Regions from separate parts of the Cupriavidus sp. USMAHM13 genome, predicted to be linked through region 1. Evidence: riboswitches for the same ligand, from Rfam matches in the RefSeq annotation. Region 1 holds a riboswitch; the other holds the start of a gene.
What was found. Region 1 has a riboswitch for glycine ahead of BKK81_RS27630 (D-amino acid dehydrogenase). Riboswitches for the same ligand answer to the same signal wherever they lie in the genome.
Positions count from the first base shown of each region.

Region 2: another riboswitch for glycine. It lies ahead of gcvT (glycine cleavage system aminomethyltransferase GcvT); the one in region 1 lies ahead of BKK81_RS27630 (D-amino acid dehydrogenase).

Region 1 covers NZ_CP017752.1:2,122,610-2,126,006, forward strand. Annotated here, with positions in the region: gene BKK81_RS27625 (M20/M25/M40 family metallo-hydrolase) at 1-593, shown strand, start outside; gene BKK81_RS27630 (D-amino acid dehydrogenase) at 664-1,971, opposite strand; glycine riboswitch at 2,021-2,144, opposite strand; gene BKK81_RS27635 (sigma-54-dependent Fis family transcriptional regulator) at 2,565-3,397, shown strand, end outside.
Region 2 covers NZ_CP017751.1:238,881-242,277, forward strand. Annotated here, with positions in the region: gene BKK81_RS01200 (UvrD-helicase domain-containing protein) at 1-779, opposite strand, end outside; gene BKK81_RS01205 (glycine zipper 2TM domain-containing protein) at 1,092-1,334, shown strand; glycine riboswitch at 1,395-1,483, shown strand; glycine riboswitch at 1,505-1,642, shown strand; gene gcvT (glycine cleavage system aminomethyltransferase GcvT) at 1,739-2,866, shown strand; gene gcvH (glycine cleavage system protein GcvH) at 2,967-3,347, shown strand.

The DNA of each region.
Region 1 (3,397 bases):
TCTGCGAGGCGGTATGGAAGGGCATGCCCTGGTCGTGCGGCCAGGACGGCCGGCCGGTGCTGCCGGTGGTGGCCGATCCGCAGGAAGTGCTGCTCAACGCCAACTGGCGGCCCTCGCTGTCGGTCACCGGTGCCGCCGGCCTGCCGTCGCTGGCGGATGCCGGCAATGTGCTGCGCCCGCGCACGGCCTTCAAGCTGTCGCTGCGCCTGCCGCCGCTGGTCGACGCCGCGCGGGCGGCGGCCGATCTCAAGGCCCTGCTCGAACTGGACCCGCCCTACAACGCCAAGGTCACCTTCAAGCCCGCCGCCGGCGCGGCCAACGGCTGGAACGCGCCCGGCCTGGCGCCCTGGCTGGAACAGGCCATGAACACGGCCTCGCGCACCCACTTCGGCCATGACCTGGCCTATATCGGCCAGGGCGGCACCATCCCCTTGATGAACACATTGCAGGCCGGCTTCCCGTCGGCGCAGTTCATGGTGTGCGGCGTGCTGGGGCCGAAGTCCAATGCCCACGGCCCCAACGAGTTCCTGCACGTGCCCTACGCGCGCAAGCTGACGGCGGCCGTCGCCGAGGTGATCGCGGCGGCGCCCTGAGACGCCCTCCCGTCGCCCGCTTCCTGCCACAAGCCTTCGGGCGACGGATAGACAGCGTTTGCGCCGGCGCTCAGCGCGCGCTGGCGCCGGTGGCCGCCACCGCCGCCACGCGCCGCTGGGGCAGGGCGCCGCTGAAGGCGAAGTCCACCTCCGGGGCGCGGCCGCTGATGATGTCGGCGATGGCGCGCCCGGAGCCGCAGCCATGCGTCCAGCCCAGCGTGCCGTGGCCGGTGTTCAGGTAGAGCCCCGCCACGCTGCTGGCGCCGATGTACGGCACGTTGCCCGGCGTGGCCGGGCGCAGTCCGGTCCAGTAGCGCGCCAGTTCCGGGCGGCTCATGCCCGGGAAGATCTCCAGCGTGCGGCGCACGATGGCTTCGCAGCGCAGCGGATTGAGTTCCATCGCATAGCCGTTAAGCTCCGCCGTGCCGGCGATGCGCAGGCGGTCGCCGAAGCGGGAGAAGACCAGCTTGTACTCGTCGTCGGTCAGGCTGACGCTGGGCGCCCGTTCCGCATCGAGCACCGGCAGCGTCGCCGAGTAGCCCTTGGCGGGATAGATATCGAGCTTGATCCCCAGCGGCCGCGCCAGCAGCGGGCTGAAGCTGCCCAGCGCCAGCACGTAGGCATCGGCGCTTTCGAGCTGGTAGGCGCCGCTGTCGTCGGCATATTCCACCGCCCGCATGCCGCCGCCGTCGGCATGCAGCCGCTGCACGCGCACGCCGTAGCGGAAGCGCACGCCGGCCGCCTCGCAACGCGCCGCCAGCGCGGTGGTGAAGCGGTGCACGTCGCCCGACTCGTCCGCGCTGGTGTAGGTGGCGCCGGCCAGGCGCGGCGCGATGGCGGCCAGCGCCGGTTCGATGCGCACCACTTCGTCGGCACCGATGACCTGGCGTTCGCAGCCGAGCTCGCGCATGATGCGGGCCGGCTCGATGGCGGCATCGAACTCCTTGGCGCTGGTGTAGAAGTGGAGGATGCCGCGGCTGAGGTGGTCGTACTCGATGCCTGTTTCGGCGCGCAGCGCCTGCAGGCTGGCGCGGCTGTAGGTGCCCAGGTTGAGCAGCTGGATCATGTTGTGGGTGGAGCGGCGCGCCGAGCATTCGCGCAGGAACTTCAGGCCCCAGGACCACTGTGCGGGATCGGCGCGCAGGCGGAACAGCAGCGGCGCATCCTCCTTGCCCAGCCAGCGCAGCAGTTTCCACGGCGCGGCGGGATTGGCCCAGGGTTCGGCATGGCTGACGGAGATCTGGCCGCCGTTGCCGAAGCTGGTTTCGCGCGCCGCGCCGGCATTGCGTTCGAGCACCACCACTTCGTGGCCAGCCTTGGCGAGATACCAGGCCGAGGCCACGCCGATCACGCCCGCGCCCATCACGATGACTTTCATTTCTCTGGCTCCAGGAAAGCAAAAAGGGGCAGGCGTGCGGTGTCGCACGCCTGCCCCCACTGTCCTTTTGCCTGAGAGATTCGCCTGGTCCACCCGGACTTCGGCTTGCCCCTTCGGCGGCCGCCGGCGCTGGTGTCTGCCAGCCTGCCGCGACGCTCTCCAGTTGGTTCGGTATCCAGTCTGTTGCACCTGAGCGTTTCGGGGGTACGCCTTCGGTAGGAGCGGCACCGGCAGCCTGCCGGGATGCTCCGTTCTCCTGGAACGCGCACCATAGCATGGGCCTGAGCCGGGCGGCAAGCCCCCGCGCCGGGTGGCGCGGGCAGCACGCCGGGCGAGGCGGGGCGGGCGCGGCGGCGGCCGGTGTGCGGACGCTGTGCCGACCCGCTTGTCTCATCCTGAGACACCGCGTGGATCGAAGCGAGACGGTGGCCGCACGCGCCGCGCCGGCGGCCTCGGGGAAAACGAGCAGGCGTGCGCCGGCGCGCTTGAAATCGCCCGGGGCCTCACCTAAAGTCATCCACCACCCGGGCGCCGCCCCGCGCGATGCGCGCCGCCGGGCACAACATAACAAGCCGCACGGAGACAGCCCCCCAATGAGGCAAGCCGCAGACAGCCTTCCCCTCGACGTGCGCACCGCGCGGCGCCAGTTCTTCGACGGCCGGCTGGTGCCGCCCGGCACCATCCCCGAGCGCATCGCCAGTTCCTGGCAGCGTGCCGCCACCTACGGGCTGCGCCCGGGCGACCGCGCGCTCGGCACCAACTTCGTCACGCACAGCCAGTTGCGCCGGCTCGAAGCGGAGCACCAGGCCCTGATCGCCTGCGCCGAAGAGGATATGGCGATCCTGGCGGGCGCGTTTCCGTCGCGCCACTGGCTGGTGTTCTGCACCAACGCCGAAGGCGTGATCGTCAGTTCCACCGTGCAGGGGGGCGCCGGGCCGTCGCAGGCGCGCGCGCTGGTGGGCGGCAAGCGCGTCAGCGAGGCGGCGCTGGGCACCAATGCGCCGGCCTGCGTGCTGAGCGAAGGCGGCCAGCCGATCGAGATCCGCCGCGGCGAGCACTATCTCGAAGAACTGATCGACGTGGTCTGCGCGGCGGCGCCCATCCATGATCCGCACGACAGGCTGGTCGGCGTGCTGGATATCACGGGCTTCGGCATCGACCTGCCGGCCTACGCGCTCAGCCGCGTGCAGGCCGCCGCCATGTCGATCGAGAACCGCATGTACGCCGGCATGGCCGGCTGCCGCATCCTGCGCCTGCACCACGATCCGCGCATGCTGGGCACGCCCGCCGAAGGCATCGTCGCCATTTCGCGCGACGACGTGATCGTCGCGGCCAACCGCGCGGCGCGCCAGATGCTGGGGCGGCCGGGCGGGACCTGGGCGCCGCGCGCGCTCGACGAGGTCTTTGCCGGCGGGCTGCGCGCTGC
Region 2 (3,397 bases), on a different replicon from region 1:
CCGTAGATGGCCTGGTCATCGTCGCCGACCGCGGTGAAGGCCGGCGCGCGCAGGTGCGAGCCACCCGCCAGCAGCTTGAGCAGCTGGTACTGGCAGGCATTGGTGTCCTGGTACTCGTCGACCAGGAAGTAGCGCAGGCGGTTCTGCCACTTCAGGCGCACCGTCTCGTCGCGCGCGAACAGTTCGGCCGGCAGGCGGATCAGGTCGTCGAAATCCACCGCCTGGTAGGCATGCAGCGTGGCCACGTAGTTGCGGTAGACCAGTGCGGCCTGGTGCTGGTCGGCATCGGCGGCCTGCGCGATGGCCGCTTCGGGATCGACCATGCCGTTCTTCCACAGCGAGATCGTGCCCTGCACGCTGCGGATCAGCTTCTTGTCGGTGGTGCCGAGCTGTTCCTGCACCAGCCCGAAGCAATCGTCCGAGTCCATGATCGAGAACTGCGGCTTCAGGCCCACGTGCTCGGCCTCGGCGCGCAGGATCTGCACGCCGAGCGAGTGGAAGGTACAGACCGTCAGCTGCTTGAGCGGCAGACGCTTGCCTTCGCGCGTGGTCTTGCCTTCCATCAGCTTGCCGATGCGCTCCTGCATCTCCTTCGCCGCCTTGTTGGTGAAGGTGACGGCGGCGATGTGGCGGGGCTCGAAGCCCTTGTCCTCGATCAGGTGGGCGATCTTCTGCGTGATCACCCTGGTCTTGCCCGAGCCGGCGCCGGCCAGTACCAGGCAGGGACCATCGAGATAGCGGACAGCTTCGGATTGGGCGGGATTGAGTCCGTGGGTCATGCGCGGGAAGACAGCGTGGAAGTGTGACGGGAACGGCCGGGCCGCGGATGCGGTGCGGCGTGTGCAGGATCCGGCGCGCCTCGGCACCGTGCGAGCGGAGGATGTTAACACGCGCCGCCGCCGGGCCAGGCTGCTCGACGAGGCCTTTGTCCCCGGCCGTCATGTAACGCGCCGTAATGCTCTGTAATGAAAAGTAATGGCCGGGATCGCGTCCCGGATGGCGGTCTCTAAGAAGGATAGAGAGCTTGTATGACGGCTGCTCCAACACTGCTTCAACCAGGTGTGGCCTCATCATCACAAGGGAGCTGTCCTATGCGAACACAGAAGCGAGCACGTCCGGCCCTGGCCAAGGCCATCCTGATCAGCGCCACGCTGGTGGCGTTCGCCGGCTGCGCGGACATGTCGCCCAAGCAGCGCAACACCGCCATCGGCGCCGGTATCGGCGCGGTCGGGGGTGCAGTGCTGACTGGCGGCGATGCGCTGGGCACCGTCGGCGGCGCGGCCGTGGGCGGTGTCATCGGCAACGTCACCACCCCGAACCGCAGGGGCCGGTGAGCACCCTGCCCCGCCGGCCCGGGGCGCGTTGACAAAGCGGGGGGCGTCCCGTACATTGCGCGCATCCGGCCGGGAGAGCGCGCGAGGCATCGCGCCGCCGAAGGGGTATCACCCGAAAACTCTCAGGCACCATGGACTGGTCGGATCGGCGGGCAATATGCACACGATGCACGCCGTACTCTGGAGAGCGACACCCGCCATCGTTCGCATGAATGACGGTGAGCGTGTCCACCGAAGGGGCGCGCAGGGGCCGGTTCCGCCAGGAGCCACCCTGTAATCTCTCAGGTATCGAGGACAGAGGGGTCATCCGCCGCAGCGGATTCGCAGCGCGACGCGCGCGAGCCATGCGGCGGATGACCCTTTTTTCGTTTTCGCAACCGCAGAGATCCGTCCCCGAGGAACCCATGACGCTCCAGGCCACGCCCCTCAATGCCATCCACCGCGCCCTCGGCGCCCGCATGGTCGACTTCGGCGGCTGGGACATGCCGGTCAACTACGGCTCCCAGATCGAGGAACACCACGCCGTGCGCAGCGACGCCGGCATGTTCGACGTCTCCCACATGTGCGTGGTCGACCTCGCCGGTCCCCACGTGCGCGCCTTCCTGCGCGGCCTGCTGGCCAACAACGTGGACAAGCTGCAGACGCCGGGCAAGGCGCTCTACTCCTGCATGCTCGACGACAAGGGCCACGTCATCGACGACCTGATCGTCTACTTCTTCGCCGAAGACCGCTTCCGCCTGGTGGTCAACGCCAGCACCGCACCCACCGATATCGAATGGATCCGCGCCCGTAATGCCGCCACCGGCAGCGGAGTCGCGATCACGCCGCGGCGCGCCGACAACGCCCCCGCGGGCGTGGCGCCGCTGGCCATCGTCGCGGTGCAGGGCCCGAACGCGCGCGCCAAGGTATGGGGCGCCTTCCCCAGCACCCAGCCGAGCGAAGCGCTCAAGCCCTTCAACGCCCTCGTGGTGCAGGACCCGGCCATCGGCGAAATCATGGTCGCACGCACCGGCTACACCGGCGAGGACGGCTTCGAGCTGGTGGTGCCGGCCGACAACGTCGCCGCGGTGTGGGAAAAGCTGGATGCCGCCGGCGTGCGCCCGGCCGGCCTGGGCGCGCGCGACACGCTGCGCCTGGAAGCGGGCATGAACCTGTATGGACAGGACATGGATATCCACACTTCGCCGCTGGATGCGGGCCTGGCCTGGACCGTCGACCTGCAGAGCGAACGCGACTTCACCGGCAAGGCCGCCCTGCTGGCCGACGGCCAGAAGGCCGCCTTCGCCGGCCTGGTCCTGCGCGACAAGGGCGGCGTGCTGCGCGCCCACCAGACCGTCGTCACGCCCGCCGGCAACGGCGAGACCACCAGCGGCACCTTCAGCCCGACCCTGTCCCTTTCGATCGCCTTCGCCCGCCTGCCGCTGGGCGCGCAACCCGGCGACAGCGTCGAAGTGGAGATCCGCGGCCGCAAGCTGGCGGCGACTGTGGTTAAACTGCCGTTTGTGCGCAATGGCAAGGCACTCGTGAGCTGACGCTCGCAACGGTCAAACAAGGTCAAGAGCCAACGGTCATGGCGCGCCCGCGCGCGGGCGCGCCCAGAACAGACGAACCAACCGAATCCGGAGAATCCACATGAACTTCCCCCCCGAACTCAAGTACACCGAGTCGCATGAGTGGGTGCGCGTCGAAGCCGACGGCACGCTGACCATCGGCATCACGGACCATGCGCAGGACGCGCTGGGCGACATCGTCTTCCTCGAGCTGCCCGAAGTGGGCCGCAGCGTCGGCGCCGGCGACGCGCTGGCCGTGGTCGAGTCGGTCAAGGCCGCCTCCGACATCTACGCGCCGGTGGCCGGCGAGGTCATCGCCATCAACGACGCCGCCAGCGCCGAGCCGGAGAGCGTCAACGCCAACGCCTTCGAGGCCTGGCTGTTCAAGCTGAAGCCGGCCAACGCCGACGACGTCAACGGCCTGATGTCGGCCGACGCCTACAAGGCCAGCGTCGGCGCCTGACGCCGCGCGGCCCTGGCGACGGGGCCGCCGAGACCGAACGACCGCGCGGC